Regions from separate parts of the Streptomyces sp. NPDC005262 genome, predicted to be linked through region 2. Evidence: riboswitches for the same ligand, from Rfam matches in the RefSeq annotation. Region 2 holds a riboswitch; each other region holds the start of a gene.

Region 1 (7,814 bases), on a different contig from region 2:
CCGTGGTGATGGGCCTGATCCGGGCCGTGCCACCGTCGCGGAGCACGACATCCGCTTCCCAGTGGTCGGGGTACGCGTGATGCGGACTCTGCTCCGGCGTGGGCTGCATGGGCAAAGCCTACGGCTCGGTCAGCGGTCGCGTACGGCTCGGGGCCGGGGCAGTCTGAGAGGGCCGATCGGCCTTGCGGCACGGGCTGCGGCACCGGGTCGCGGGTCGGGCGGAACACCGCGCACCACATGAGAGACTGGTCTAGACAACCATTGATTCGTGAAGGGCAGAACCATGGCTGAGCGCCGCGTCAATGTCGGTTGGACCGAGGGCCTGCACGCCCGCCCCGCTTCCATCTTCGTCCGTGCCGCCACGGCGTCGGGCGTCCCCGTGACGGTCTCCAAGGCCGACGGCAGCCCGGTGAACGCCGCTTCCATGCTCGCGGTGCTCGGCCTCGGCGCGCAGGGCGGCGAGGAGATCGTGCTCTCGTCCGAGGCGGACGACTCCGAGGCCGCGCTCGACCGGCTCGCGCGGCTGGTCGCGGAGGGGCTCGACGAGCTCCCGGAGACCGTCTGATTCCAGACCTCCCGACCCGTCCCAGCCGGACGTATTTCTGCGGCAGAGCCGCGGCACCTTTGACCGGGGCCGCGGCTCTTTCGTTTTCGCGAGCCGCGAGCCGCGCCGATCACCGAGCCCACTCCCAAGTCGGTTCCCGAGGTTTCCGGAGTGAATTCGGGCAGCCGAAACAAAGCCCCACCGAATTACATCTCTTTGTATACGGCGCATGTGTTAATGCCGGCCGCTCGCGGTGTTTACGGCATGTTGCGAAGTTCTCACCCGGCCGGGCCGCGGCGGGGCGGGCGCACGGCCCGGGACGCGGTCCGCGCGCCGCAGCCGGTGCACGGCGGTGGCGCGCTCGGCGTGCTGCGCGGCCAGCGCCCTGGCCCGTTCCGCGTCACCGCGCGCGACCGCGTCCACGATGGCCCCGTGCTCGGCCCAGGAATCGGTGGGGCGGGCCGGCTGCTCGACCGCGTACATCCAGGCGATCTTGTGCCGCAGCTGGGTGAGCAGTGCGATGAGCCCTGGGCTGCCGGAGGCCTGGGCGAGCGTCTCGTGGAACCAGCCCCCCAGTGAGCGCAGATCCTCGCCCTCGCCCCGCCTGGCCCGCTCCTGACCGAGCCTGACCAGGCCGCGGAGGACTTTGAGGTGTGCCTCGGTGCGACGCTGCGCGGCGCGCGCCGCACCCAGTGGCTCCAGCAGCATCCGGACCTCCAGCAGGTCGGCGGCCTCCTGCTCGGTGGGCTCGGCGACACAGGCGCCGGCGTGCCGACGGGTGACCACGAAACCCTCGGACTCCAGGGTGCGCAGCGCTTCCCGTACCGGGACGCGGGACACCCCGTAACGGCGTGCGAGCAGTTCCTCGGTGAGTCTGCTGCCACGTTCGAAGACACCGGAGACGATGTCGTCACGGATTGCCGTGCATACCGAATGCGCCGGAATGCGCATGTCCGAACCTCCGCCTTAATCCCCGCGGAACGCGGCCGATCGACGCCTGTTCCGTGACTCTATTGCAATGCGGCTGCATTTCCGACGCCGGGCCGAAATCCATGAATATCTTTTGGTCCGAGGACGGTTCGGCAAGCGCCTCCGGCGGGGGACGGTCCGGGTACGCCGAAGGCCCCGGCGGGAAGCCGGGGCCTTCGGAGGTGCTGCGTCGGTCAGACGGTGACGCCGTGGGCGCGCAGGTACGCGACGGGGTCCATGTCGGAGCCGTACGACGGTGCGGTCCGGGCCTCGAAGTGGAGGTGCGGTCCGGTGGAGTTGCCGGTCGAGCCGGAGAAACCGATCCGCTGGCCCGCGCCGACGCTCTGGCCGACCGACACGCCGATCGACGAGAGGTGGCCGTACTGGGTGTAGGTGCCGTCCGTCATCCGGAGCACGATGTTGTTGCCGTACGCGCCGCCCCAGCCGGCCTCGACGACCGTGCCGGCGCCGACGGCGACGACAGAGCTGCCGGAGGCGGCGTGGAAGTCGATGCCCGAGTGGCGGCCGGAGGACCAGAGGGAGCCGCTGGACTTGTAGCCGGTGGTGACGTACGAACCGGCAACCGGGAGCTGGAAGGCACCGAGGCGGGTGCGCTCGGCGGAACGGGCGGCGCGCGCCTTCGCCTCGCGGGCCGCCTTGGCGCGCGCTTCGGCCTTGGCCTTGGCTGCCGCCTTGGCGCGTGCTTCGGCCTTCGCCTCGGCCGCGGCCTTGGCCTTCGCGGCCGCCTTCACCTTGGCGGCGGCCTCGGCCTGGCGCTTCTGCACGTCTGCCTGGGTGGCCACCTGGTCGGCGAGGGTGCCCTCGATGGCGATGATCTGGTTCAGGCCGGTCTCGCTGACGGAGGGGGCTTCGGTGCCGGCGGCGAGCGCCGGAGAGGCCAGCCCACCGATGACGCCGGTGGTGGCCAGAGCTGCGATGCCGGCCATCTGCGCGCTCTTGCGCGTCAGACGGTTCGGGGCACGGTGCTTCCCGGTGGGGCGGGTGAACGCCATGAAGTGGCTGGTCCTTTCCTTCCTTCTCGCCTACCGGGTTAGCTGACGGGTTCGGAGCAGGAAGGTCTCCTACGGATCCGCGAGCCCCACAAGAGGCGCGCAGGCATCCGATTCACCCCAGGGACTGCGTGGGTCCCCGGCTCCCCAGGCTCGCGCCTGACGGGGACTCGGCGATAGCTGACCGGCGCCGCGGATGCGGCATACGGGTGACGGACAGCGCTGCCGACGCTAAGCGGGGGGACTTTCATTCACCAAACGGACAGGGCGCTTTGTAGCACATCCCACAGGGCACACAGCCCCATATGCAGCAAATCAGACAAAAGGGATGACCCCGACGAGAAGTCACTCGTGGGGTCTCCCTTTGTCCAGATATGCGGTTGTCCGTGACGTCAGCCGGTGACGACCGACACCTCTCCGATCCCCAGCGCCCGGACCGGCTCCTCGATCTGCGCGGCGTCGCCGACGAGGATCGTGACCAGACGGTCCACCGGGAACGCGCTGACCACCGCCGCGGTCGCCTCGACCGTGCCGGTCTCGGCGAGCCGGGCGTAGAGCTGCGCCTGGTAGTCGTCCGGGAGGTGCTGCTCGACCTGGTCGGCGAGCGTGCCCGCGACCGACGCCGCCGTCTCGAACTTCAGCGGGGCGACACCCACGAGGTTCTGCACGGCCGTCTCGCGCTCGGCGTCGGTCAGTCCCTCGGCCGCCAGCGTCCGCAGGACCGTCCACAGGTCGCCGAGCGCCGGTCCGGTGGATTCCGTGTCGACCGAACCACTGATGGCCAGCATCGCGGCGCCCGTCGCCCCGGAGGCGGAGTCCGGCGCCGACGACCGCAGGACCTGCGCGAAGGACCGTACGCCGTAGGTGTAGCCCTTCTCCTCACGCAGCACCCGGTCCAGCCGGGAGGTGAGCGTGCCGCCCAGGCAGTACGTACCGAGGACCTGGGCCGGCCACACGCTGTCGTGCCGGTCGGCGCCGATGCGGCCGATCAGCAGCTGGGTCTGCACGGCTCCGGGACGGTCGACGATGACCACCCGGCCGGTGTCGTCGGCGGTGATCGGCGGGACCGGCCGGGGCTCGGCGCTGTTCCCGGACCAGTCGCCCACGGTGTCGGCGAGCAACGCGTCCAGGTCGATGCCGGTGAGGTCACCGACGACCACGGCGGTCGCCGTGGACGGGCGGACATGGGCCTCGAAGAAGCTGCGGACGGCCGCGGAATCGATCCGCTCCACCGTCTCCTCGGTGCCCTGGCGCGGGCGCGACATCCGCGCGGTGGCCGGGAAGAGCTCCTTGGAGAGCTGCTTGGCGGCGCGACGGGCCGGGTTGGCCTGCTCGTGCGGGATCTCGTCGAGCCGGTTGCGTACCAGCCGCTCGACCTCGCTGTCGGAAAACGCGGGTGCCCGCAGCGCCTCGGCGACCAGACCGAGCGCCTTGGCCAGCCGGGAGACCGGGACCTCGAGGGAGACCCGGACGCCGGGGTGGTCGGCGTGCGCGTCGAGGGTGGCCCCGCAGCGCTCCAGCTCGGCTGCGAACTCCTCCGCGGAGTGCTTGTCGGTGCCTTCGGACAGCGCCCGCGCCATGATCGTGGCCACGCCGTCGAGGCCCTCGGGCTCGGCGTCCAGCGGGGCGTCGAGGTAGATCTCCACCGCGACGACCTGCTGACCGGGGCGGTGGCAGCGCAGCACCGTGAGCCCGTTGGGCAGGGCGCCGCGCTCAGGTGCGGGGAAGGCCCAGGGCCTGGCCGTGCCCGGGGTCGGCTGCGGGTGGTACTCCATCGATACTCCAGTCGCGGCAGCGTCGGTCACTTGTCCGCCCCTTCGTGCGCGTCGGTGTCGGCGTCCGTCTCGTCGACGGCCGCCCCATCGGTGGACTCGGCCGACTCGACCGGCTCGTAGACGAGCACCGCCCGGTTGTCGGGGTGAAGCTGGGCCCTGGCGGCCGCCTGGACCTCCTCCGCGGTGACGTCGAGCACCCTTTGTACGGCGGTCAGGGCGAGCTGCGGGTCACCGAACAGCACGGCGAACCGGCACAGTTCGTCGGCACGGCCCGCGACCGTGCCGAGCCGGTCCAGCCACTCGCGCTCCAACTGGGCCTGGGCGCGCTCCATTTCCTCGGGCGTCGGCCCCTCGGCCACGAACCGGGCCAGCTCCTCGTCGACCGCGGTCTCGATCTGCGCCACCTCGACCCCGCCGGACGTCTTCACGTCCAGCCAGCCGAGCGAGGGCGCACCGGCGAGCCGCAGCAGCCCGAATCCGGCCGCCACGGCTGTCCGGTCGTGGCGGACCAGGCGGTTGTGCAGCCGGGAGGACTCGCCACCGCCCAGCACGGTCAGCGCGAGGTCGGCGGCGTCGCACTCCCGGGTACCGTCGTGCGGCAGCCGGTAGGCGGCCATCAGCGCCCGCGCCGGGACCTCCTCACGGACCTCTTCGCGCAACTGCTCGCCGATGATCTCGGGGAGCGCACCGTCGCGCGGCGGCTGCTTGCCGTCGTGGGACGGGATGGAGCCGAAGTACTTCTCGATCCAGGCGAGCGTCTGCTCGGAGTCGATGTCGCCGACGACGGACAGCACCGCGTTGTTGGGCGCGTAGTACGTACGGAAGAAGGTCCGTGCGTCCTCGAGCGTCGCGGCGTCCAGGTCGGCCATCGAGCCGATCGGGGTGTGGTGGTACGGGTGGCCCTCCGGGTAGACGAGGGCGGTCAGCTTCTCGAACGCCGTGCCGTACGGCACGTTGTCGTAGCGCTGGCGGCGTTCGTTCTTGACGACGTCCCGCTGGTTCTCCATGGACTCGTCGTCGAGCGCGGCGAGCAGTGAGCCCATCCGGTCGGCCTCGAGCCACAGGGCCAGCTCCAGCTGGTGCGTGGGCATCGTCTCGAAGTAGTTGGTGCGTTCGAAGCTGGTGGTCCCGTTGAGCGAGCCGCCGGCCCCCTGCACCAGTTCGAAGTGTCCGTTCCCCTTGACCTGTCCGGAGCCCTGGAACATCAGGTGCTCGAAGAGGTGAGCCAGACCCGTGCGCCCCTTGACCTCGTGGCGCGAACCGACGTCGTACCAGAGGCACACCGCGGCGACCGGGGTCAGATGGTCCTCGGAGAGCACCACGCGCAGGCCGTTGGCCAGGCGGTGCTCGGTCGCTGTCAAGCCGCCGGAGCCGGCCTGGGCTGTGGCCGTGTGACCCATGGGCATGTACGTCCCTTCGATCGCGATACTGGATTTCCTGCGAGACCTGCCACTGTAAGCAAGCGGACCGACACCTGGCGAAGTTCCCGTGCCGTGGAAGTTCGCGTGAAAGAGCGCCGGACGGCCCCTAGAGACGGGTCGAGGTCGGGGTTGTCAGTGCGGCGGTCCACAATGGTCCGCGTCAGAACCAGAGGTTGCCCGAACAGATCTGTGAAGGAGTCGCAGCAGCGATGGCCCGCCGCAGTACGAAGACCCCGCCGCCGGACGACTTCGAGGAGAAGATCCTCGACATCGACGTCGTCGACGAAATGCAGGGCTCCTTCCTCGAGTACGCGTACTCGGTGATCTACTCACGGGCCCTGCCGGACGCCCGCGACGGCATGAAGCCGGTGCACCGCCGCATCGTGTACCAGATGAACGAAATGGGGCTGCGCCCCGACCGCGGGTATGTGAAGTGTGCCCGCGTCGTCGGCGAGGTCATGGGCAAGTTGCACCCGCACGGCGACGCGTCGATCTACGACGCGCTGGTGCGGATGGCTCAGCCGTTCTCGATGCGGCTCCCCCTCGTCGACGGACACGGCAACTTCGGTTCGCTCGGAAACGACGACCCGCCGGCCGCCATGCGGTACACCGAGTGCCGGATGGCCGACGCCACGTCGCTGATGACGGAGTCGATCGACGAGGATACCGTCGGTTTCCAGTCGAACTACGACGGCCAGGAGCAGGAGCCGGTCGTCCTCCCGGCCGCGTATCCGAACCTCCTGGTCAACGGCTCGTCCGGGATCGCGGTCGGTATGGCGACCAACATGCCGCCGCACAACCTGGGCGAGGTCATCGCCGCCGCCCGCCACCTGATCAAGCATCCGGGTGCGGACCTGGAGACCCTGATGCGGTTCGTTCCCGGTCCGGACCTGCCGACCGGCGGCCGGATCGTGGGCCTCGGCGGCATCAAGGACGCCTACGCGGCGGGCCGCGGCACGTTCAAGATCCGTGCGACCGTCTCCGTGGAGGACGCCACGGCGCGCCGCAAGGGCCTGGTCGTCACCGAACTGCCGTTCACCGTCGGCCCGGAGAAGGTGATCGCCAAGATCAAGGACCTGGTCTCGGCGAAGAAGCTCCAAGGCATCGCGGACGTCAAGGACCTGACCGACCGCGAGCACGGCCTGCGCCTGGTCATCGAGGTCAAGAACGGCTTCGTTCCCGAGGCCGTGCTGGAGCAGCTCTACAAGCTGACGCCGATGGAGGAGTCCTTCGGCATCAACAATGTGGCGCTGGTCGACGGGCAGCCGCTCACGCTGGGCCTCAAGGAGCTCCTCGAGGTCTATCTCGACCACCGCTTCGACGTGGTGCGACGCCGCAGCGAGTTCCGCCGCACCAAGCGTCGCGACCGGCTCCATCTGGTCGAGGGCCTGCTCGTCGCGCTGATCGACATCGACGAGGTCATCCGGCTCATCCGGTCCAGTGACAACTCGGCGCAGGCGAAGGAGCGGCTCATCGAGCACTTCTCGCTGAGCGAGATTCAGACGCAGTACATCCTGGACACCCCGCTGCGCCGGCTCACCCGGTTCGACCGGATCGAGCTGGAGAGCGAGCGGGACCGGCTCAACACCGAGATCGACGAGCTGACCGCGATCCTCGAATCGGACGCCGAGCTGCGCAAGCTGGTCTCCACCGAACTGGCCGCTGTCGCCAAGAAGTTCGGCACCGACCGGCGTACGGTGCTGCTGGAGTCGGCCGGTGCGCAGGTCGCCGCGGTGCCGCTGGAGGTCGCGGACGACCCCTGCCGGGTGCTGCTCTCCTCGACCGGTCTGCTGGCCCGTACGGCCACCGGCGACCCGATCGCGTTCGACGAGGACGCAAAGCGGGCCAAGCACGATGTGATCGTGTCGGCCGTGCCGGCGACGGCGCGCGGCGATGTGGGTGTGGTGACGTCCACCGGGCGGTTGTTGCGGCTCGCGGTGATCGATCTGCCGCGGCTTCCGGACACGCACGCGGCGCCCAATCTCTCGGGCGGGGCGATGGTTTCGGAGTTCCTCACGCTGGAGAACGACGAGGAAGTCGTCTGCCTCACCACGCTCGACGAGTCCTCGCCCGGCCTGGCGATCGGCACCCTGCA
Region 2 (7,814 bases):
TCGGCGGGCTGACGGTCGCCAACATCTTCATCGCGACGCTCTGGACCTGAGCCGGCCGCTGCCGCCCGGGCCGGTCCCTGTCCCTCATGGCGCGAGCCCCCGCCGGATCCTTCCGGCGGGGGCTCGTCGCTGTCCGGGGCCGCGGCTACGCGGGCCGCACGCTGCCGTAGATGGGCATGTAGTAGATCGACTCCTCGCGGACGTTCGCGCCCGGCTTCGGAGCGTGGATCATCATGCCGTCGCCCTTGTAGATGCCGACGTGGCTGATGTCGTCGTAGAAGAAGACGAGGTCGCCCGGCTGCAGATCCGCCGTCGCGATCCGCGTGCCGATCTCCACCTGGTCCCAGGTGGTGCGGGGGATGTCGACGCCCGCCGCCTTCCAGGCGGCCTGGGTCAGCCCCGAGCAGTCGTACGACGAGGGACCCGTCGCGCCCCAGACGTACGGCTTGCCTATCTGGGCTCGGGCGAAGGCGAGGACCTTGTCGGCCTTCGTGGTGGCGCTGCTGTCCGAGCCGGTCCCCGTGCCGGCGCCCGTTCCCGTGTCGCCGCCGGATCCGGCCTGCTGCGCGGCCTCCTCGGCCTTGCGGTCCGCCTCGGCCTTGGCGGCTGCCTGCTGACGGGCCAGCTCCTCGGCCTTGCGCTTGGCCTCCGCCTCTTTCTTGCGCTCCAGCGCCGCGAGCCGCGCCTTCTCCTCGGCCGTCAGCTTCGACAGCATCACGCGGGCCTCGCCCAGCTTCTTCTGGACGTTCTCCTTGCTGGTCCGCAGCGTGGCCTGCGACTCGGTGAGCGTCTCCAGGCTCTTCGCCGCCTCGGCGCGCTTCTTCGACGTCGCGGCCTGCTGCGTACGGAAGTCCGTGACCGCCTTCTGCTGCCGGCCCGCCATCCGGGCCATCAGCTGGTTCTCGTCGAAGTACGACTGCGGGTCATCGGCCAGGAAGAAGGTGGCGCTCGGTGCGATGGAGCCGGTGCGGTACTGCGCCGCCGCGTAGTTGCCGAGCTCCCTGCGCGCATCGTTCAGCTTGTCGGCACGCTTTGCGACCTCGTCCAGCAGCGCGTCGACCTTGCCCCGCTGTGCGGCGGAGGCCTCCTTCGCCTGGTTGTACTGCTGGGTCGCGGTACCCGCCTGCCGGTAGAGGTCGTCGACCTTCTTCTGTACGTCCTCGATGCTGGGCTTCGGCGAGGCCGGGGCGGCCGTGGCGCTCTGTGTGGAGAGCAGCGTCACACCTGCCAGGGCGGCCGTCGTGAGCCCGACGGCGGGCGTGGTGGAGCGCACCCGGGTGCGCGGTTTGCGATGCGACGCCAAGGCCGGCATCTCCTTCCGTGGACCGCCTACCGGGTTAGCTGTCGGGTTCGGGCGGAACGGAAGGCTGCCCTACGGTCCGTATGTAGAGATATGGACCGATTCACCCCGGTGGTGCGTGTGGGTCCCCGGTTCCGAACTCCCGTGAGGGCAGGCCGGATTCGGCGTGGGAGCCCGCTCGGCGTGGTTCGCCTCAGGGGGTACGGGCCGCCCGACCGAGCACGCTAGCCAACCCGTGGTGCTGCTGTGAAGGTTGATGTTCGATATGCCCGATACATTTTCGTGACCTTGGCGACAGGGACGGGCGTGCGGGCCGGGCGCCCCTCTCTTCGCTTACGCGGTGTGGGTGCGCGGTCTCCGTATGTGCCCGTGCGCCGGGTGCGGTTCGCCATGCGGCCGCACGGTGTCGGTGCGGCGGCCTAGACTCGTCAAGCGATGAGCAGCCTCTTTGACGACAGCTTCCTGGCCGGCCTCCAGCACTCGGAGGAAGAGCCCCCGCCGCCCCCCGAGGACTCCGCACCCGAGGCGGTGCCGGAGGACCTCTTCGCGGGCGTGTTCGACGCGCCCCCGCCGCCCAGGGACGCGTACTACCGGGACGGCGCCCACCGCCCCGTCATCGACGCCGCCGCCCTGCTCGACGGGTTGAACACCGAGCAGCGCGCCGCCGTCGTGCACGCAGGGTCGCCGCTGCTCATCGTCGCCGGGGCCGGATCCGGCAAGACCCGGGTGCTCACCCACCGCATCGCCCATCTGCTGGCCGAGCGCGGGGTGCACCCCGGCCAGATCCTGGCGATCACCTTCACCAACAAGGCCGCGGGCGAGATGAAGGAGCGCGTCGAACAGCTCGTCGGACCGCGCGCCAACGCCATGTGGGTCATGACGTTCCACAGCGCGTGCGTACGGATCCTGCGCCGCGAGTCGAAGAAGCTCGGCTTCACCTCGTCGTTCTCGATCTACGACGCCGCCGACTCCAAGCGGCTGATGGCTCTGGTCTGCCGCGATCTGGACCTCGATCCGAAGCGCTTCCCGCCGAAGTCGTTCACGGCGAAGGTCTCGAACCTGAAGAACGAGCTGATCGACGAGGAGACCTTCGCCGGGCAGGCCGCGGACGGCTTCGAGAAGACGCTCGCCCAGGCCTACGCGATGTACCAGTCCCGGCTGCGCGAGGCCAACGCACTGGACTTCGACGACATCATCATGACGACGGTCCATCTGCTCCAGGCGTTCCCCGACGTCGCCGAGCACTACCGCCGCCGCTTCCGGCACGTCCTCGTCGACGAGTACCAGGACACCAACCACGCGCAGTACACGCTCGTACGCGAACTGGTGGGCCCGGCCGGACCGGCCGACGCCCCCGCCGAGCTGTGCGTCGTGGGTGACGCGGACCAGTCGATCTACGCCTTCCGTGGCGCGACCATCCGCAACATCCTCCAGTTCGAGGAGGACTACCCGAACGCGACGACGATCCTGCTGGAGCAGAACTACCGCTCCACGCAGACGATCCTCTCCGCGGCCAACGCGGTCATCGAACGCAACGAGAGCCGCCGCCCCAAGAACCTCTGGACGAACGCGGGCGAGGGCGCCCGGATCACCGGCTATGTCGCCGACACCGAGCACGACGAGGCACAGTTCGTCGCCGACGAGATCGACCGGCTGACCGACGCGGGCGACGCGAAGGCGGGCGATGTCGCCATCTTCTACCGGACGAACGCGCAGTCCCGCGTCTTCGAAGAGATCTTCATCCGCGTCGGCCTGCCCTACAAGGTCGTCGGCGGCGTGCGCTTCTACGAGCGCAAGGAGGTCCGGGACATCCTGGCCTACCTCCGGGTCCTCGCCAACCCCGAGGACACCGTCCCGCTGCGCCGCATCCTGAACGTGCCGAAGCGCGGCATCGGCGACCGCGCCGAGGCGATGATCGACGCCCTGTCGCTGCGCGAGAAGATCACGTTCCCGCAGGCGCTGCGCCGCGTCGACGAGGCGTACGGCATGGCGGCCCGCTCGGCCAACGCAGTCAAGCGGTTCAACACGCTGATGGAGGAGCTGCGCACGATCGTCGAGTCGGGCGCCGGCCCCGCCGTGGTGCTGGAGGCGGTCCTGGAGCGGACCGGCTACCTCGCGGAACTCCAGGCTTCCACCGACCCGCAGGACGAGACCCGCATCGAGAACCTTCAGGAACTCGCCGCCGTCGCGCTCGAGTTCGAGCAGGAGCGGGGAGAGTCCGACACAGGGGAAGGCGCGAGTGCGGGCACGCTCGCCGAATTCCTGGAGAAGGTCGCGCTCGTCGCCGACTCCGACCAGATCCCCGACGAGGACACGGACGGCTCCGGCGTCATCACGCTGATGACGCTGCACACCGCGAAGGGCCTCGAATTCCCGGTGGTGTTCCTGACCGGGATGGAGGACGGCGTCTTCCCGCACATGCGTGCGCTGGGACAGGTCAAGGAGCTGGAGGAGGAGCGGCGCCTCGCCTACGTCGGGATCACCCGGGCCCGTGAGCGGCTCTATCTGACCCGGGCGGCGATGCGCAGTGCGTGGGGGCAGCCGTCGTACAACCCGCCGTCGCGGTTCCTCGAGGAGATTCCGGACCAGCATCTGCAATGGAAGCGGACCGGACCGATGGCGGCCCCGGCCGGACCGACGTCGGGGATCACGTCGTCGCTGTCCTCGTCGCGCTCACGCTCGGGCCCCTCGGGCTTCGCGACCAGGCGCACCTCGGACAAGCCGACGATCACGCTGGTGGCCGGGGACCGGGTCACGCACGACCAGTTCGGGCTCGGCACGGTGACGGCGGTCGAGGGGATCGGCGACCAGGCGAAGGCGACGGTCGACTTCGGGGACGAACGGCCGAAGAAGCTGCTGCTGCGGTACGCGCCGGTGGAGAAGCTCTAGGCAGGACGCCCCTGGGGGCAGTGACGGCGGTGGTGGCGGGGCGGTGGAGCGCCTGTCACCTCTCGCCGTGGATCCTTGCGGCCGCTCAGGTCGGGTCGAGGCCGTGGCTGCGGAGCCAGGGCAGCGGGTCTATGGCCGCGCCGCCACCGGGCCGGACCTCGAAGTGCAGGTGCGGGCCCGTGGAGTTACCGGAGTTTCCGGAGAACGCGATGACCTCACCGGCCTTGACCGGGCCCGAGCGGATCTTGGTGCTGCTGAGGTGGCAGTACCAGGTCTCGGTGCCGTCGGCCATGGTGACGATGGCCATGTTCCCGTAGGCGCTGTTCCACTGGGTGCGTACGGTGCCGTCCGTCGCGGCCATCACCGGAGTGCCGTACGAGACGGGGAAGTCGATGCCCGTGTGCACGGACATCCAGTTGACGCCTGCCTGGCCGAAGTAGGCGCTGAGGCCGTGCTGTGCGACCGGGAGGAGGAACTTGGGCCGCAGAGCCTCCTTGCGTGCGGCCTCTTCCTCGCGCTTCTTCTTCTCGGCCGCCTGCCGCTCCTTCAGGTCGATGCGCTCCTGGGTACGGCTGGCGCGGTCGGCGAAGTTCTCCGCGTCGGCGCTGAGGTTGGCGAGCTGGGTGTCCAGCTTGTTGTTGGCGGCGACCGGCTTGACGGTGCCGGGGTCGGCGGCCGCCATCGACATGGTGTCGTCCTTCTCCTCGCCGCTGCCGAGCCCGCCGACGGAGGCGGCGGCGATACCGGCGACGCTCATCACGCAGGCGGACGGAACGGCGACGGTGAGGAGTGCGGAACGCTTCGCGGGGCTGCGACGCCGACTGCGGCTGCCACCACGGGTGCTGGGGCGGCTCACGGGACGGGCGGCGTCGTCGCTGCGGCCTGCCGCGCGGTCCGTGTCGAGGCCATCGCTGTCGTTGCCGTCACTGTCGTCGACGATGTCGGTGGCGCCGGCCGGGTCCGTGTCGGGCAGGCTGAACTCGGCGGTGCGGTAGGGCTCGTACGGATCGTAGGAGCCCTGGTCCGCGTCCGTCTCGTACGACTCATGCGCCTCGTACGACTCCTGGGCGCCGTGGGCAGTCTGTTCGGGTTCGTACGACTCGTGCGCGCTGTGCGTGGTCTGCGCGGTTTGCTGATCGTGCTCGGGCGTGGCGCCGGTGTTCCAGGCGGTGGCGTCGTACGCACCGGTGTCGTAGGCGGCCGTCCCGGCTGTCGCCCACTGGCCGTCCTGATACCAGCCGTTGGTGCCCCACTGGCCCGACGAATCCGGGGCGCCGCCCTGTGCGGGAATGCCGCCGGCATCCGGCATCCAGGTCGCGGTCGTGGCGTACTGCTGCGGCTGCTGGGTCCCGTAGGCGGCATAGGGGTCGTACGCGGCGGTCTGATGCGCGCCGGTGTCCCACTGACTCGAGTCGTAATGGCCGCTGTATCCGGCCTGTCCGGCGTCGTAACCGCCGTCGTAACCACTGCTGTAGCCGGTGGTGTCGTACGTGCCGTCGTAGCTGCCCGGGAGGGAGCCGAAGAGCGGGTCGTTGTCGAAGCTGCCCGTGGAGTGGCTGTCGTAACCGACATACCCGGCGTGGGGGTGCTGGTCGTTCACCAACTTCTCTCTCGCCTCGGCAGCAGGACCTTGGGTCTGGGTCCGGTGGGGGATCCCAGGGGGAAAGCAGTGGCCGCGACTGTACCCGCCGGTATGCGACGGCGACAATCTTCGTCAGGTTTTAGCCGCTCAGGAAACGGGCAATCGGCCGCCTTTCGACGGACTGTGCACAGAGCTTTGGCTCTATGTTCGAAACGCGTTCTATTTATGAGCCCTGCCCGGGCGGCCCAGGGCGCGGATGAACGACCCTCGTCGCTCTCATCGCGGCGTGGCGGCCTTGCGCGGTGAGGATTCCGGTCCTGCTCAGGCCACCGACGCGGTACCCGCGAGTCCGGGGGCCGCTTCCGGGGACTCGAGCGCCTGGCGGATCCCGGCGGCGACCGCCGGGTGGACCGGCAGTGCGAGGTGGCCGATCCCACTGACGCGTACGTTCCGGGCGTCGAGATCCGGATGGTCGATGCAGGCCGCCTCGGCCGGGACGATCACCTGGTCCAGCTCGCTCCAGAAACTCACGAACCGGGTCCGGCAGCCGGGCGCGGGCCGGCGCAGCTCCTCTATCGGGGCGGAACCGCCGCGCATCTGGCGCACGATCGGATGTGCACTGGCCATCGGGGCGACGGCCGTGCCGCCGTGCGGGGTGCCGAGGGTGACCAGGGTGCGGACCCGTCGGTCACCACCGAGTCGCTGCACGTAATAACGGGCTATCAGGCCACCGAGGCTGTGCCCGACGATGTCGACCTCATGGTGCCCGGTGCGGTCGCAGATCTCCTCGACGTGCCGGCCGAGCAGCTCGGCGGCGGTACGGATGTCGCAGGTCAACGGCGAGTAGTTGAGGGACTCCAGATGGTGCCAGCCGTGCCGGGTGAGGGAGCGGCGCAGCAGGACGAAGACGGAGCGGTTGTCGATGAACCCGTGGAGCAGGACGACGGGCGGCCGGTCGGGGCTCTCGACGGGAAGGACCGGGGTACCGGCCGGTGCGCTGGACGGCTCGACGGGCGGCTCGGACGGGTGCGCGGGGTCCCGTCGCTCGCTGGTGATGCCCGCGGGGTAGAGGAGGACATGCCCGGCGAGCACGATCAGCTCCAGTGCGGTTGCCCTCAGCAGCGCCGATGACAGCCAGGTGCGGCGCAGACACGGCTCGCGCAGCATCGATGGAAGGAAAGGCAGGACCTTCATGACCCTCATGGCCGACCTCCTGCTCGGCGCACGGGGAGGCGGCTCCGGTCCCCGTATGCCCTCATGGGCGCCGTGGCAGAGGTGTGTGCGGGGGCTGGTCGGGCCCCTGGTGCCGTACCGCCGTGCCGTGCGGCTGGCGGCGCGGTGGTACGGCGGCCTCGTAGCGGCTCCCCCGGCGTCCGTCCCGCGCGCGGGTGTGCCGCGTGATGCGGTAACGGAGCCTGGCGAACATGTCCCAGGTGTGATTTCCCCCTCCCGGTCCACCGCGAAACGGCGGGTTGCGGGATGCTGTCGATAACGTTCGTTCACATCCCTGGCCCTTTCAGGCACGGGAGACGCATGTGGAGGCAGTGATGGGTGTGACCGGTCCGATCCGTGTGGTGGTGGCCAAGCCGGGCCTCGACGGCCATGACCGCGGCGCCAAGGTGATCGCGCGGGCGCTGCGCGACGCCGGTATGGAGGTCATCTACACCGGGCTGCACCAGACGCCCGAGCAGATCGTGGACACCGCGATCCAGGAGGACGCCGACGCGATCGGCCTCTCGATCCTCTCCGGCGCGCACAACACGCTCTTCGCCAAGGTGATCGAGCTGCTCAAGGAGCGCGACGCGGAGGACATCAAGGTGTTCGGCGGCGGCATCATTCCGGAGGCGGACATCGCGCCGCTGAAGGAGCAGGGCGTCGCGGCGATCTTCACCCCGGGAGCGACGACGGCATCGATCGTCGACTGGGTGAATGCGAACGTCCGCCAGCCCGCAGAAGCCTGACCCCGGCAGAGGGCGGTCCGGCCCGCCCCGGCCGGGTCGACGCCCGCCCCGGCCCGCCTGTCGCGTCCCCAGCGGCACGCGG
Region 3 (7,814 bases), on a different contig from region 2:
CAGCGGGTCGGCGAGATCCTGGCGGCCGTGCCGGAGCGGGGCCAGTGGCGCTACCGGCCGCGCCGGGTCGGCCTGGTCTGGCGGAGCAAGACGTTCCGAGCCGGTGCGGTCTTCACGGTGCTGGCTCTCTGCGGGCTGGTGATCCTCGCCCTGGTCCGCGATCAGACGGGTACGGAAGGGTTCCTGGTCGGTCTGGGCCTCGCCGTACTGCCCGTACCGCTGCTGATGGCGGCGTTCCGCTGGCTGGACCGGGTCGATCCGTGGTCCTGGCGGAATCTGCTGTTCGCCTTCGCCTGGGGTGCGTGCGCCGCCGCCCTGGTCGCGATCATCGCGAATTCGTTCGCGACCCGCTGGATCGCGACGGCCACCGCCGACCCGGCGAGTGCGGACACCCTCGGCGCCACGGTGATAGCACCGGTGGTCGAGGAGAGCGCGAAGGCCGCGGCCGTCCTGCTGATCTTCCTCTTCCGAAGGCGCCACTTCAGCGGCATCCTCGACGGCGTCGTCATCGCGGGCTTCACCGCGACGGGCTTCGCCTTCACCGAGAACATCCTCTATCTGGGCAATGCCTTCGGCGAGGACCAGCAGATCGGTACGTCGGGCTTCGCGTCGGTGACGGCCGCGACGTTCTTCGTACGCGTCGTGATGACGCCGTTCGCGCATCCCCTCTTCACCGTGCTGACCGGCCTGGGTTTCGGATTCGCGGCGCTCTGCGCACGTAGCCACCGCATCCGCCGGATCCTGCTGCCCGTGCTCGGGCTGATGCTCGCGATGGGCATGCACGCCCTGTGGAACGGCTCGGGGTCGTTCGGTCCTTACGGCTTCTATGTCGTGTACGGGGTGTTCATGGTCCCGGTCTTCGCGCTGGTCACCTGGCTGGTGATCTGGTCGCGCCAGCGGGAGCTGCGGACACTGGCCACCGAACTGCCCGCCTATGCGGCAGCCGGCTGGCTCACCCCGGCCGAGCCGCTCGCGCTCTCCTCGATGCGGGCCCGCGGCGTGGCCCGGGACGTTGCGCGCCACCAGCACGCGAGTGCCTACGGAAGCGCGGGTGCGTACAGCGCCTCGTACGGAGTGCCGTACCCGAGCCCCGGCTACGGCTACCCCGCGCCCGGCCCGCCGCAGCCCCACTCACCGGCATACGGCAACAGCCGGGTCGTGGTGCAGGTCCGCAGTCATGCCAAGGCGCAGGCCAAGGCCCGCGGCAGGGCGGCCGCCCGGGCGGTCGCCGAGTACGAGTCGTTCGCGACGTCACTGGCGTTCCTGCGCCGCCGGGCCCGCCGCGGGGCCGCGGACCCGGACTTCGTGGCACGCGAACTGGAGCTGCTGCACCATCTCTGGCAGCGCAGGGGGGTGGCCGGACCCGCGCTGACGTACGCGGCGCAGGCGACGGGCCGCCTGCGCCCCCGGTACATACCTGCGGGGCCGGCCCCGCACCCGCCGTACGGCGGCTACCGGCCGAACCCGTATCTGTCCCCCCACGCCCAGCAGCCGTACGCCCGGCCACCGTACGGCAGCGTCCCGCCGCCGCGCTCCCGGTGAGGGCTCAGGCCGATGCCTCGGTGAGCTCCGCCAGTTCCTGTCCGGTCAGCTCGAGGTCGGCCACGGCCACCAGGGCGGGCACCTGTTCGACCGTACGGGCCGAGGCGATCGGCGCGGCGACGGTCGGACGGGCGGCGAGCCAGGCCAGGGCGACGGTCGCGACTTCTGCGCCGCGCTCCTCGGCAACCTTGTCGAGTGCGGCCAGGACCTTCTGACCGCGCTCCGACGCCAGGTGCTGACCGGCCTTCTCGGCCCGCGCGCTCTCCACCGACGCACCCGGACGGTACTTGCCGGTGAGGAAGCCCGCGGCCAGGGCGAAGTACGGGACTGCGGCGAGACCGGCACGGGCGGCCGTCTCCTGGAGCTCGCCCTCGTACGTGTCGCGGGAGACGAGGTTGTAGTGCGGCTGCAGGGCGACGTAACGGGCGAGCCCTTCACGCTCGGAGAAGTCCAGGGACGCCTGGAGCCGCTCCGGGCTGATGTTGGAGGCGGCGATCTCACGCACCTTGCCGTCCTTCACCAGCTGGTCGAGGGCGGTGATGATCTCCTCGACCGGGACGGTCTCGTCGTCGAAGTGCGTGTAGTAGAGGTCGATGTGGTCGGTGCCCAGCCGGCGCAGCGACTCCTCGGCCGCGCCCTTGATGGTGGCGGCGGAGAGCCCCTTGTACGCGGGGTGGGCGCCGACCTTGGTGGCGACGACGATGTCGGAACGGCTGGACCGTGCGGCGAGCCACTTGCCGATGACCGTCTCCGACTCGCCGCCCTCGTTGCCGGGGATCCATGCGGAGTACGCGTCGGCGGTGTCCAGGAAGTTGCCGCCCGCCGCGACGTACGCGTCGAGCACGGCGAACGACTGCGCCTCGTCGGCGGTCCAGCCGAAGACGTTGCCACCGAGCGCGAGCGGGAAGACCTGAAGGTCGGAAGAGCCGAGTTTGCGAAGCGAAGTCATAAGTAGATCAACGGACTCCGCCACGCCCGCTATTCCGTACCGGGGGTTGAAAGGGGGCCCGTACGGGCATCCGCACCGGATTCGTGAGACCGGGTGACAGCAGACCGGCAGCCCTGACGTCGGGGGGGAGCGTCAGGACTGCCGGGTACGAGGGGCCGGAGAACCGGCGCGGGCTCAGACGGTGAGGCCCTTGTCGCGCAGCCAGGTCATCGGGTCGATGCCGGTGCCGTCCGGGGTGTGGACCTCCAGGTGGAGGTGGGGTCCGGTCACGTTGCCGGTGGCTCCGACACGGCCGATGGTGTCACCGGTGGTGACCTTCTGGCCGACGCTGACGTCGATCGACGACTGGTGGCAGAACCACAGCTCCGTACCGTCCTCGAGCTCCAGGACCGTGCGGTAGCCGTACGAACCGGACCAGCCCGCCGACTTGATGGTGCCGGTGTGGATGGCCTTGATCGGGGTGCCGGTCGGCGCCGCGAAGTCGAGGCCGGTGTGGTAGCCGGAGGACCACATCGAACCGGCTTCACCGAAGGTCGAGGTGATCGTGTACGAGGAGGTGGGGATGGCGTAGGAGGCGGCGAGCTTGGCCAGCCGCGCGGCCTCGGCCTTCGCCTTCGCCGCTTCCTCCGCCTTCTTCTTCTCGGCGGCGGCCTTGGCCTCGGCGACGTCCTGCTTCGCCTTGGCCTCGGCGGCGGCCTTCTCCGCGGCGGCCTTCTCCTCAGCGGCCTTGATCTCCGCTTCGGCAGCGTTCTGCTGCTGCTCGGCCTGCTGAAGGATGCGGGCGCGCAGCGCCTCACCGGCGTCGGTGGTGCCCTGCTCGGCCTCGGCGGTGGTGATGCCGGCACTGGTGAGCGGGGCGGTGGCGGCCACGGACTTCGCCTGGTCGGTGGCGGACTCGTCGGAGAACAGGGCGCCCACGCCGGGAAGGGACTTGGCGTCGGGGAGGTTGTCCGCGAGGGAGTCGGGAAGGGAGATGGAGACCGGCGGCTTGCTCTGCGCGGTGGCCATGCCACCCGCACCTACGGCCGCGATGACGCCGACGCCGAGCACCGTGGAGCTGCGGGCGAGCCCGTTGCGCTGCTTGACGACGCGGTGTCTGCCGCGTACGGGGCGGACGGACTCCTCGGTCGGGTTCCATTCGTCCCACGCCCGGTCGGTCTCACCGAAACCGTCGGTCGCGAACTCAGTGGTGAACTCGGCGCCGAAATCGGTTCGCTGCTCGGTTCCGTACTCGGTCGTGAAGTCGGATCCGAACCGGGAGGGGGCTTCGGGGGCAGGCTTGTTGGACGCCACGGGGGCGCACTCCTTTCCTTCCTTCTCGCCTACCGGGTTAGCTGACGGGTTCGGAGCAGGAAGGTCTCCTACGGATCCCTCTGTCTCTCACGAGACACAGGTGTCCGATTCACCCCATGTAGGTGGTTCCCCGGTTCCCTTGCGGAATTCGGCGCTTGCGCACGGTGCCGCCACTGACGACGGCTGGGACAACCGCGCTGCGTTATCGAACGTTAATAGACGGACGGGTCCGATTCCAAGCCGTTCCCACTGATCGTTAACGGCTTTGGCCTGGACTTTCCGGGACACAATCGGGCGGAAACGGGCGAGTTGATCACCACTCAGCCCATACTCGTTTTCTGACGTTGCGTCAAATGTTATGCGGAGTGATGCCTTTCGATTACGCACGGTGGCATCGTCCTGCGAAGCCCCTTCACCGACTCGCCCCTGCCTCACTCACATCCCGGCCCACGATCTTCACAGTCCTGCGCCGCTTCGGCTGCCCCCGCGCGGGGCGTGCGACCGCGAGCAGCGCCATGTCGTCGGTGGACCTGCCACCGGTGTGCAGCCGTACGTCGTCGGCCAGCGCGGACAACAGCTCCTCGGGCTCGGGAAAGATCCGCCCACGCAGCCGGACCGCCGGATCGTAGAAGACGCCTTGGGCGTCGCGTGCCTCGGAGAGTCCGTCCGTGTATGCGAGCAGCGTCATCCCGGCGGCCAGCTCCCATGCATCGGCCCGGTCCGTCCACACCCCCAGGTCCATGCCGAGCGGCAGCGCGGGCACTGTCGGCACCAACACGTCCAGTGAGCCGTCGGGGTGGAGCAGCAGCGGCTCGGGGTGGCCGCGGTTGACGATCCGCACCTCGGCCGCGCCGGGCGGGATCTCGGCGAGCACGGCGGTGACGAACCCTTCGACCGGATCGATCCCGCCCCGCCTCGCCCCCTCCCGCGCCAGCGCCCGCTCGAGCCTCCGCGCCACGCCCTCCAGCGAGTCCTCCTGCTCGGCGGCCTCCCGGAACGCGCCGATGACCACCGCCACCGTCCCGACCGCTTCGAGCCCCTTGCCCCGCACGTCCCCGACCACGAGCCGTACCCCGTACGAGCTCTCCGCCACGGCGAACAGGTCACCACCGACGAATTCGTCCGCCTGGGCCGCCTCGTACCGCGCGGCGACATGGAGTCCCCCGATCCGCTCGGACGGAATCGGCAGCACGGCCCGCATGGCGGTCTCCGCGATGACCCGCGCCGAAGCCAGCTGCTCGTTGCCGCGGCGTACGACCTGGTTGATGACGACGGCGAGGGCCGAGACCGTGATCACGGTGGAGAGCTCGATGGACGGCACGACATCCCGCAGAGTGCCGCCGGACGTCCGCAGCACGACGATCGAGAGAATCGCGGCAACGCCGATACGGACGGTGCTGGCCAGCGAGAAGAACGGTGCGGCGATCAACGGAGCGGCCACGAACATCGGCACGGCGGTGAAGGGCGGTGGGCTGAGGTAGTCGAACACGAGCCCACCGACGATCATCAGGAACGGCAGCGCACGCACGAACCACCAGGCCCAGCCGCGCACCACGGCACGCCCCCGGGCCCGCCCCCCGCGCAGCTCCTTCGCCATCCCCACCTGTGGTCTCCTGCCCGGCGCGCCCTGTGCTGTCCTGGGCGGTGCGCCCTGTGGTCTCCTGCCCGTGCACGCACGGCTGTCCTGACCTGCACGCGCACGGCTGCGGACACGCGCCCCGCTTCCCAGGCTTGCCGCAGCGGCGTCGCGCGGCGACTCCTCGTCGGCCAAAGGGGGGACGGAAAACACGAATCAGGCCCGGCACGCTCAATGCGTGCCGGGCCTGATCCTTCAGTAGCGGGGACAGGATTTGAACCTGCGACCTCTGGGTTATGAGCCCAGCGAGCTACCGAGCTGCTCCACCCCGCGTCGGTGAACACAACTCTACGCCATCAGGAACGGACTGCTGACCACCAATGGAATGGCTGCCCGATCGAGCGGCCCGGGCGCCTTTCCCGCAGCGTTCCCGCCCCGGCCCCGCCCGGGTCAGTTCGAGTCGGTGATGTGTGGCGCCCGCTTCGCGTCGACCGCCGGTTTCCCCGCGCTCGCGCTGCGCTGGAGCGAGTGGAGAATGGCCAGCCCCTGGCCCACCACACCCGCCGCCATCTCATTGACCCCGCTGGTGCCGTTGAGCACGGTGAGGTCGGCCCCCTTCATCCCGCGGGCGGCCGCGTCGGCCAGCGCCGGCAGGTTCTCCACGATGCGGTTGGCCGCGATCAGTTCCTGGTTGCCGTCCCGGAGCGAGGCGGCGCGGGCGGTGTTGGCGTCGGCCTGCGCCTGGGCCAGGGTCCGTTCGGTGTACGCGTTGCCGTCGGCCTGGAACTTCGCCCGGTCACGGGCGGCCTCGGCGAGCGTGCGCTGCCGGTACGCCTCGGCGTCCGCCGGACGCCTGACCTCCGCCTCCAGCCGCTGTGCGGCCAGCCCGGCCTGCCGCTCGGCCAGAGCCGTCTGCTCCTCGATGACCTCCTGCGACGCCCTGGCCTGCGCCAGTGGTCCGGCCTGGGCGGCGCGGGCGTTGTACTGCTCGGTCTCGGCGAGGAAGCCGGCCCGCTTGATCGCGGTGTCCCGCTCGTACTCGGCCTTGAGCGCCGCGGCCTGCTGCTCGCGCTCGGCCGCTTCCTGGTCGGCCCTGGCCTGGGCGATCCGGGCCTGGCTGGCGACGGCTGCCGCGTGCGGGGCGGCGAGGTTGTTGATGTAGCCGGTGGCGTCGTCGATCTCCTGGATCTGTAGGGCGTCCACGACGATGCCGAGTTTCTCCATCTCGCCGTGGCTGCCCGCGATGACCTCCTGGGAGACCCGGTTCCGTTCCCGGATGATCTGTTCGACGGTCAGCCCGCCGATGATGGAACGCAGGTGACCGGCGAAGATCCGGCCGGCGAGTTCCTCCATCTGCTCCTGCTCCGACAGGAAGCGGCGGGCGGCGTTGGCGATGGAGACGGCGTCGTCACCGACCTTGAAGACGGCGACTGCGCGGACGTTGAGACGGATGCCCTGCTGGGTGACGCAGTCCTCGGTGATCTCGGCCTCGCGCAGCGCCAGGGAGAGCATGCGCGCCTTCTGCTTCACGGGTACGACGAAACTGCCGTGGCCGGTGACGATCCGGAACTGGGTGTCCTGCGTCTGCCGCTTCGATCCGGAGATGAGCATCGCCTCGTTGGGCGCGGGAACGTGCCAGAACAACATGAGCGAACTCCTGCCGTTAGGTCATTTCATCGGCGTTCGTCCCTGGCGTCGGGTCGCGGCTCCGCTTCCTGCCTTCAGGCCGGCAGCCGTTCGACCATCACGCTGCGCGCCGAGACCGAGTCGACGACGACCACACGTTCGTCCCGGTCGATCGACGTCGTCGACCATGCGGTGTATGCCTCCGACCCACCACGGACGGCCACCAGCACTTCGCCCGGGCCGTCCTGCGGGATCGGCACGGTCACGCGCCCGATCGCCCCGACCGGGCTCAGGGCGGACTCATCCACGGCTCTCATACGCCCTCGCCCACGCCTCCCTCATGATTCCAAGGTACTCCGCACCACCCCTTGAGGAACGGCCTCGAACGACGACGAGCAGGCGCCTATATGTGGTGGTATGACTGATTGAGAATTCAGACATTCGACGCTGCGCCACAGCGACGGCCAGGGAGCCGAACATGGACGACTACCCCCTGCTCAATCTGTTCTGGACCATGCTCTGGTTCTTCCTCTGGATCATGTGGCTGTTCCTCCTCTTCAGGGTCATCGCGGACATCTTCCGCAGCGACGACCTGGGGGGCTGGGCCAAAGCGGGCTGGCTCATCCTGGCCCTGGTGCTGCCGTATGTCGGTGTCCTGATCTATGTGATCGTGCGCGGCAGATCCATGGGGAAGCGCGACCTCAAGGAGGCCCAGGAGAGAGAGGCCGCCTTCAAGGCGTACGTGCGCGAGGCCGCAGTCGCCGGTGACACGGGCGGCGGCCCGCCGAAGGGCCGCGGCAGCGTCGAGGAGCTGGCGAAACTCGCCGA
Region 4 (7,814 bases), on a different contig from region 2:
CGACCGTGGCCCCGGCATCCTTCCTTCGCAGCGCGATGCCGTGTTCCATCGCTTCGAGCGCGGCCCCGACAGCTCCGGCTCCGGACTCGGCCTGACCCTGGTCGCGCAACAGACCGCCCTTCACACAGGCCGCGTCCGGATCCAGGACTGCCCTGGCGGCCGGGGCACGCGGGTCGAGGTCCGGCTCCCCGTGCAGGACAGCGGGCAGACCGAGATCCCCTTGCCGGCGGAGCGGGACTGGCTGATCACAACCGCCGAGCGCCCACAAGGTTTCCACAAAGACGGCTCCTAACTTCTCCTCATGCGCGGGCAGATGGGCCCTGCGCCGCTTCCGGAGGAGACACCGTCATGAGGACCGCCAAGACCGCTGCCCTGGCTCTCACAGCCGTCGGCGCACTGCTCGCCGCCGCAGGCACGGCCTCGGCCGGCGGCGGAACGCCGGCGCCGGACGCCACGCCTGCCGGCGACGGAGCGCACATGCTGTGCAAGCGGGTACCGAAGATCGAGAAGCGCCTTGAACACGCCCTGAACCGCCTCGGCGCGGACGCGACGCGGCGCGGCTCCGTCGCCCGGCTGGCGAAGCGGGTGGAAAACGCGAAGACGGCCGGTCACACCGAGATCGAGACCTACCTCAACGACAAGCTCATGTTCCGCCGCTCCCTCGTTCCGACCCTCGAGAAGCGCCAGAAGGACCTGACCGCGGTCAAGACCTGGTGCAAGGCCGACAACAACAGGAGCGAGCAGTGATGGCCCGCAGCGCCGCCACCGCTGTCGCGGCCGCCCTCCTGCTTCTCATCGCGGTCACCGGCTGCGGTCGCAGTAGTGACGAGAAGGCCAGCGGCACCGCCGACCGCCCCGCGACCACCGGCCCCGCAGAGGTCACCCGCATGAAACGACTCGTGGATGCCGCCGAATCGGCCGCCGCCGCAGCGGAATCCGCAGTGGCAGAGGACGGCAAGGACTGACGTGACGCCGCCGCCCCCACACTGCTGCCGACAGTGCCGAGGCGGAGATCATCCGCCCGGACCCCCACCGCCCACTGCAAGGCGGCTGGAGAATGTCTCGCGCGTCGCCGGCCTGGGCTATCTCGGCATGCTCGCCGGCCCCGCCGTCATCGGACCGATGACGCATTTCATGCCGCTCAACCTGACTTTTCTGCTGCCTCTCGGGTTCTGCGTCGTGGCCGCGTGCTCAGCCCGCATACTCCGCTCGCCGCACACCGCTCCCGGCCGTCTGGAGGCCGAGGCCGCATGACCGCAACCAACCACGCGAGCCCGGCGCACAGGACACCCGGTGCCGCGGTGTATCCGGTGTCCTGACGACGTAGCGGGCGCAGCCCGAGCCGCGGCCCGGTGGGGGCCGGCTCCCCTGTCCCCGCCCGGCGAACTCGTCGCGTCACGGCACTAGGAAGTGATAGGTCCTCTCGCTACCCTCCGCGCATGATTTCCACGGTGGTCTGGGGTACGGGCAACGTCGGCCGCGCCGCGATCCGCGCCGTCGATGCCCATCCCGCGCTCGAGCTCACGGCCGTGCTGGTCCACAACCGGGACAAGGTGGGACGTGACGCGGGCCAGCTCGGTGGGCTCGGTCGTCCGCTGGGGGTCGTGACGAACGACGACATCGGTGCCGTGCTGGCCACCGGCCCCCGGGCCGTGGTGTACGCCGCGTCCGGCGACATCCGCCCCGACGACGCCCTCGCCGACATCAACAGGGCGATCCGGGCGGGGGCCGTTGTCGTCACCCCCGCGCTGTATGCCCTGTACGACCAGCTGGGCGCGCCGCCGGAGCTGCGGGATCCGGTGCTGGCGGCCATCGCGGAGGGTGGCGGTTCGCTGTTCGTCTCCGGTGTCGATCCCGGCTGGGGCAATGACGTACTCCCGTTGCTGATCAGCGGACTCGGCACCTTTGTGGACGCGATCCGCTGTCAGGAGATCTTCGACTACTCCACCTACGAACAGGAGGAATCGGTCCGGTACCTGGTCGGCATGGGCCAGCCGATGGACTACGAGCCACTGATGCTCGCGCCGACCGTCCCGACCATGGTGTGGGGTGGGCAGATACGGCTGATGGCCAGGGCCCTGGGAGCCGAACTCGAAGACATCCGGGAGACGTTGGTCCGACGCCCGCTCGACGCGACGGTGAGCACCAGGACGATGGGCACGTTCGAGGCCGGCACCCAGGGCGCGGTGCGATTCGAAGTGCAGGGCATCGTCGGCGGCGAACCCCGCATCGTCATCGAGCACATCACGCGCATTCACCCCTCCTGCGCACCGGACTGGCCGACGCCGCCCGACGGCGACGGCGCGCATCGAGTGATCATCGAGGGCCGCCCCCGCATCGAGGTCACGGTCGAGGCCACCGACGAGGGTGAGAACAGATCCGCGGGCGGGAACGCCACCGCGGTGGGCCGGCTCGTGAGCGCCATCGACTGGCTCGTGAACGCGGAACCAGGACTCTACGACGCTCTCGACGTCCCGCTGCGCCCCGCAGCCGGCAGGCTCGGAAGGAGACAACCATGAACATCGACATCCCCGAGGGCAAGGACGCGATCGAATACGTGTGGGGCGAGATGGTGCCCGGGATCGGGACCGCCGCATCGAACTTCTCGCTGGCGGTGTACGCCCATACGACCCTGGGACTGCGCGAGTTCGAAGCCGCGCGGTTGCGGATCGCCCAGATCAACGGGTGCGTCTTCTGTCTCGACTGGCGGACCGAACGGGACGGCCTGAAGGTCGAGGAGGATTTCGCCGACGCGGTGGCCCAGTGGCGTACCACCGACGTCTTCGACGACCGGACCCGGTTGGCCGCCGAATACGCCGAGCGGTACGCCCTCGATCACCACAACCTCGACGAAGCGTTCTGGTCCCGGATGAGCGCGCACTACAGCCAGCTCGAGGTCGTGGAGCTGAGCATGAGCATCGGGTCATGGCTGGCGTTCGGCCGGCTCAACCATGTGCTTGGCCTCGACACCGTGTGCGCGCTGCCCGGCCGTTGATCGTCACAGGTCGGTGGCGATGATCTTCTCGATGTTCCGTTCGGCAAGCGCGGTGATGGTGACGAACGGATTGACGCTGGTGTTGCCGGGGATCAGCGAGCCGTCGATGACGTACAGGCCGGAGTAGCCGTGCAGGCGGCCGTAGTTGTCGGTGGCCCGGTTCAGCACCGCGCCGCCGAGCGGGTGGTACGTGAGGTGGTCGCCCCAGATCTTGTAGGTACCGAAGAGATCGGTCCGGTAGATCGTCCCCTCCTTCTGGTTGATCCTGTCGAAGATCGTTCTGGCGGCGTCGATGGACGGCTGCTTCCAGGCGGTCTGCCAGTTCAGGTCGACCTTGCCCGTCGCGGCGTTCCAGGCGAACTCGGCCCGGTTCGGGTTCTTGGTGATGGACAGGTAGAACGAGGCGAACGTCTCGATCCCGGTAGGCAGCGGGGCGACCTCGGCGAACGCGCCACCGGCGGCCCAGTTGTCGATACCGCCCGTGGGAATGGAAGCCTGCAGGCTGCCGGTCGGGTCCCACAGGTGGTTGGCCCGGCCGCACATGACGTTGCCGTTGTCGCCCCACCCTTTGCCGATCTCGTCGTTCAGGCCGGGGAGCGCGCCGGTGGCCTTCAGCTTGACCAGCAGCTTGCTGGTGCCCACGCTGCCGGCCGCGAAGAACACCCGGTCCGCGGTCACGGTCTTGGTGGCCGTGGTGGCACCGCCGGTGTCGATCTGGTCGATGACGACCGTGTAGCCGCCGCCTGTCGCCGGTGCGACCGAAGTGACCTTGTGCAGTGGCGAGATGACGACCCTGCCGGTGGCCCTGATCCGGTCGATGTACGTCTTCTGCAGCGACTTCTTGCCGTAGTTGTTCCCGTACAGGATCTCGCCGGCCAGCGCCGACCTGGGAACGGTTCCGGCCTCTTCCTGCTTCATGTAGTCCCAGTCGTACACCGTGGGCACGAAGACGAACGGAAAGCCGGCACGCTGGGCGTGCTTACGCCCGACCCGGGCGTACTGATAGCACGCGGCGGTCTCGAACCAGGCGGGATCGATGGTGCCGACCCCGAGGCCGGCATTGGCGCGCGGGTAGTAGATCCCGTACATCTCGTCGGCGTCCACCGACGGGAGCACGGCTGCGAAGTTCTCGCGCTTGGGGGTGACGGCCATGCCACCGTTGACCAGCGAGCCGCCGCCGACGCCGCGCCCCTGGTAGACCGTGATCCCGCTGAACTCCTCGGCGTCGAGGATCCCGGTGCTGCGGGTGACGTCCTTGTCGATGGGGAAGCCGAGGAAGTTGCTGAGGGGCTGCTTGGTCCTGGTACGGAGCCAGTACGACCGGCTGTCCGGGGAGGTCGTGTTGGCGAAGATCTTGCCGTCCGGACCGGCGGTGTCCCAGGCCATGCCCATTTCGATCATGTGCACGTCCACGCCCGACCGGGCGAGACGCAGAGCGGCGACGGATCCGCCGTATCCGGTGCCGATCACGAGGGCCGGAACATGGGCCCCGGAGTCGATCGGAGCGGCTGCGGAGCCGGTCCCGGCCCGGGCCGGGGTGCTGTGACCCGCGAGGGCCACGGTACCTAAAATAGAACCGGTTCCTGTGATGAATCTTCGACGAGAAATGCCCTCGTGGCCTGCATCATGCATGGTAGAGTCACTCATGTGACACGCCTCACTCTCGACAGAGTGAAACTGGTTCTACTGCCGTTCGCGCGTCAAGTCACTACATACCCGTGGGTAACTTGTGCCGCTCGGGGCGCGCCCGGATACACCACGCCCTGCGCCGGCTGCGGACGACGGAACACCATGCCGGACACCGGCAACGACGCCGGGGTTTCGGTCGCGACCGGACCATGCCCCTGATCGGGCAGAGACGGGAACGGGTGGCGAGGCCCCCTCGGACCCTCGCCACCCGTCAATCCGGAACCGGCATCAACACAACTGCGTGTCAGTACGCCCCGAACACGTTGTCGATCGAACCGTACTTGGCCGCGGCGTAGTTGCACGCAGCCGTGATGTTGGCGACCGGGTCGTAGATGTCCATCGACGTGCCGGACACGTGGTAGGCCTTGAACGTGGGGTCGATGACCTGCAGGAGCCCCTTGGACGGCGTGCCCTTGGCGGCGTTCGAGTCCCAGTTGTTGATGGCCTTGGGGTTGCCCGAGGACTCGCGGATGATGTTGCGGTGGATGCCGTCGTAGCTGCCGGGGATGCCGTGCTGCGCCATGACAGCCAGCGACTCCTTGATCCAGCCATCGAGGTCGTTCGTGTAGGTCACGGGCTTCGTGGTGGCAGGAGCGGCACTGCTCGCGGCCGGCTTGGGGTCGGCGGCCGGGGCCTCGGCCTTGGCACCGATGGTCAGCTTCATGCCCGGGTGGATCAGGGCAGGGTTGGCTCCGATGACCTCGCGGTTGTCCTGGTACAGCTGCTGCCAGCCGCCCGTCACGGACTGCCCAGCGGCGATCTTGTAAAGGGTGTCACCGGCTATCACGGAATAGACGGTGGGCGCGGCCTTCGCGGCGGCAATTCCCTTTGCCGGGGCCGCAGCGGGCGCCACATTCTTCGTGACGGCGGCGACGGACTGCGCCGGCGCCGCGAAGGCGGTGGTCGCACCGATCACGGGGAGTGCGAGAGCGGCTCCGCCCGCGCTCACGGCGATGAAACCGCGAGTCAGCGAACTGGACTTACGACGACGGTGGTTACCCGTTGCGGGCATGGTGCATTCCTCTCCGTCGCCTACGAGGTGAGCTGTCGGGTTCAGGCTGGAGTTGCCTGGCCGTATGGGAATACGACTTCACCCCTAGCCGTTCCGGATACCGGATCGGCTGCTTACCTGGGTCCCCCGCTCCTGCCGTACGTGAGTGGTCGGATTCCCGGACGGCGGCAGGATTCGGCGTTCCATCCGGATTGACGGTGACCGTAAGCGAGAAACTCCGGCCGGAACAAGCCCCCACTTTTCGATCACAATTCATTTACAAGATCGAGTCGGGGGATTATTCGCAGTTCACCCTCGCCCGCGAAGCCAAATCTCTTGGCGCAGAAGGGAACCGGGCAGTACGCCGCCGCGTCCGCGGGCCCGGAAAGTGACTCTCACCACTTGGTCCGAAATGACCGATTTCCCCAGCAGGCAAGGTCTCGACCTGTGCAGGTCATTCATTCATCAGCAAAGAGAGCAATTCATCTCGATTGCCGAAATTCAGACATTCAAGACATTGGTGTGCTGCTGAGGGGTCTTCGACAGGTCGGGGCGGCGGGTGCCCCCTCCACGGGCGGCGGCAGCGTGTCACGCGTCTCGACCGGATGCGGCACACGAGGGGTCGCCCACCGGCCCGGTCCCGCAGGTTCACGCGAAGGACGCCCCCCACGGCGCGGGGGGTGCCGTACGCCATCGGAATGGCCGTCATGGTGCGCAAACGCCCCGACCACCCACCGGGGCCGTCCGGCAGCACAAGCCACGCGATGACGGCGGAGAGCCCGGGTGCTGATCACCGTGCCGCTGTCGCCGCGCAGCGTCGCCCGGCCACCGGCTCGCTGGATACCAGCCGTCCGGACGTGGCGCACCGTGATCGCCATCGCTCGGTCAGCTGTCGAAGGCTGCCGGATCGATCTTCTTCAGCTTCTCGGCAAGGCGGGCGGGATTCGCAAGATCTCTCTTCGTGCTCTTCGGACGAGTACCCCTCGGGCCCCTCCGGTTCGCAGAGGAAGCAGGAATCGGTCACACGGCAGGCCGCAGCAATACAGGAAGATCTTGGCCCGGCATTGCGGGACAGCCCTCATGACAGTCAGCGCCTCGGCTGCTCATACGAACCCGTCCTGATCCTGCGCATCGAAACCAGCGGTGCGCACGCCTGCTCCGAAAGCAGTACGGCAACGCCCCACTTGCCGCCCTGCGTTGATAATGCGATCACTGGAAGAAGGCGAAGTGGCCGCGGAGTCGAGAGGCGTGCATTCCACCACTCGATTCCTTCCACCCACAATCCAGTCCGACTCGACCGATTCCTCGGAGGGGACGCCGTGTTGAATCAGACCCTGCAGATCAGCATGAGTTCGCGCGCACCTCTTGGCGCCTGATGCGTTACCACGTTGCGCGGCCCTCGTAATCGATTCGGTCCGGCAAGAATTACGTCGCGCAACAGGTGCGTCGCGACGAAGTCGGGGAAAGATCCATTCCGGACCGATCGAATCAGCGAATGTCGTCTGAATCAGGATCAGATGCCCTCCGGATCGGCCATGTTCAGTGCATGAACGGGGAGCTGTACCGGTCGCGGCAGCCGCCAGGTGTCCTGCCGGGCCGCCACCACTTGCCACCCGGGCCCGGTTGCCCCAGGATCCGGACGACGTAAGGCTTCCGCCGAGGATCCGGATGCCTGATGATCTCTTTCCATGCGCATGCCAACGATTCATCGAAGATTCCGTCATCGGGCCTTGCTCTGGGCCGTCGCCGCGAGCCTGGCCCTCACCGCCACCTCAGGAGCTCCGGCCGGGGCGGACTCCCCGGCGCCCGGCCTGTCGCAAACCCTTGACCAGATTCTCGGCGACACCCGGCTGGACGGCGCTCAGGTCGGAGTCGTCGTCAGCGACGCCGAAACCGGGCAGACGCTCTACCAACGCAACGGCGACGGCCGCCTGGTACCCGCATCCAGTACCAAGCTTCTGACATCGACCGCGGCCATGGCGCTGCTCGGCCCCGACTACCGGTTCAGCACCGATGTACTCGCTGACGGCTCCCGTCACGGGTCCGTGGTCCAGGGCGACCTGTATCTTCGCGGCACCGGCGACCCCACGATGCTGGCCGAGGACTACGACCGGCTGGCCGCCACGATCGCCGCTTCGG

Evidence for each region. A riboswitch is a leader RNA that binds a small molecule or an ion and turns the genes downstream of it on or off. The one in region 2 is predicted to bind cyclic di-AMP.
Region 1: it holds a riboswitch for cyclic di-AMP, as region 2 does, so the genes downstream of both, ACFYP5_RS25640 (M23 family metallopeptidase) here and ACFYP5_RS03525 (NlpC/P60 family protein) in region 2, are expected to answer to the same signal.
Region 3: it holds a riboswitch for cyclic di-AMP, as region 2 does, so the genes downstream of both, ACFYP5_RS17125 (M23 family metallopeptidase) here and ACFYP5_RS03525 (NlpC/P60 family protein) in region 2, are expected to answer to the same signal.
Region 4: it holds a riboswitch for cyclic di-AMP, as region 2 does, so the genes downstream of both, ACFYP5_RS31365 (transglycosylase SLT domain-containing protein) here and ACFYP5_RS03525 (NlpC/P60 family protein) in region 2, are expected to answer to the same signal.

Annotation. Positions count from the first base shown of each region.
Region 1 covers NZ_JBIAKK010000011.1:163,006-170,819, forward strand. The annotation lists gene ACFYP5_RS25625 (GNAT family N-acetyltransferase) at 1-109, opposite strand, end outside; gene ACFYP5_RS25630 (HPr family phosphocarrier protein) at 284-565, shown strand; gene ACFYP5_RS25635 (GntR family transcriptional regulator) at 779-1,495, opposite strand; gene ACFYP5_RS25640 (M23 family metallopeptidase) at 1,708-2,526, opposite strand; cyclic di-AMP (ydaO/yuaA leader) riboswitch at 2,539-2,709, opposite strand; gene ACFYP5_RS25645 (M16 family metallopeptidase) at 2,916-4,298, opposite strand; gene ACFYP5_RS25650 (M16 family metallopeptidase) at 4,325-5,704, opposite strand; gene ACFYP5_RS25655 (DNA topoisomerase (ATP-hydrolyzing) subunit A) at 5,929-7,814, shown strand, end outside.
Region 2 covers NZ_JBIAKK010000001.1:798,108-805,921, reverse strand. The annotation lists gene ACFYP5_RS03530 (hypothetical protein) at 1-50, shown strand, start outside; gene ACFYP5_RS03525 (NlpC/P60 family protein) at 146-1,312, opposite strand; cyclic di-AMP (ydaO/yuaA leader) riboswitch at 1,311-1,477, opposite strand; gene pcrA (DNA helicase PcrA) at 1,736-4,189, shown strand; gene ACFYP5_RS03515 (M23 family metallopeptidase) at 4,275-5,789, opposite strand; gene ACFYP5_RS03510 (esterase/lipase family protein) at 6,093-6,965, opposite strand; gene ACFYP5_RS03505 (cobalamin B12-binding domain-containing protein) at 7,319-7,732, shown strand.
Region 3 covers NZ_JBIAKK010000005.1:414,809-422,622, reverse strand. The annotation lists gene ACFYP5_RS17135 (PrsW family intramembrane metalloprotease) at 1-1,542, shown strand, start outside; gene ACFYP5_RS17130 (aldo/keto reductase) at 1,547-2,491, opposite strand; gene ACFYP5_RS17125 (M23 family metallopeptidase) at 2,666-3,784, opposite strand; cyclic di-AMP (ydaO/yuaA leader) riboswitch at 3,796-3,948, opposite strand; gene ACFYP5_RS17120 (PP2C family protein-serine/threonine phosphatase) at 4,197-5,381, opposite strand; tRNA gene ACFYP5_RS17115 (tRNA-Met) at 5,620-5,693, opposite strand; gene ACFYP5_RS17110 (SPFH domain-containing protein) at 5,811-7,007, opposite strand; gene ACFYP5_RS17105 (hypothetical protein) at 7,082-7,303, opposite strand; gene ACFYP5_RS17100 (SHOCT domain-containing protein) at 7,465-7,814, shown strand, end outside.
Region 4 covers NZ_JBIAKK010000017.1:80,606-88,419, reverse strand. The annotation lists gene ACFYP5_RS31400 (sensor histidine kinase) at 1-292, shown strand, start outside; gene ACFYP5_RS31395 (hypothetical protein) at 349-747, shown strand; gene ACFYP5_RS31390 (hypothetical protein) at 747-965, shown strand; partial or broken gene ACFYP5_RS31385 (MFS transporter) at 1,057-1,254, shown strand; gene ACFYP5_RS31380 (dihydrodipicolinate reductase) at 1,440-2,519, shown strand; gene ACFYP5_RS31375 (carboxymuconolactone decarboxylase family protein) at 2,516-2,995, shown strand; gene ACFYP5_RS31370 (GMC oxidoreductase) at 2,999-4,642, opposite strand; gene ACFYP5_RS31365 (transglycosylase SLT domain-containing protein) at 4,929-5,696, opposite strand; cyclic di-AMP (ydaO/yuaA leader) riboswitch at 5,701-5,886, opposite strand; gene dacB (D-alanyl-D-alanine carboxypeptidase/D-alanyl-D-alanine-endopeptidase) at 7,406-7,814, shown strand, end outside.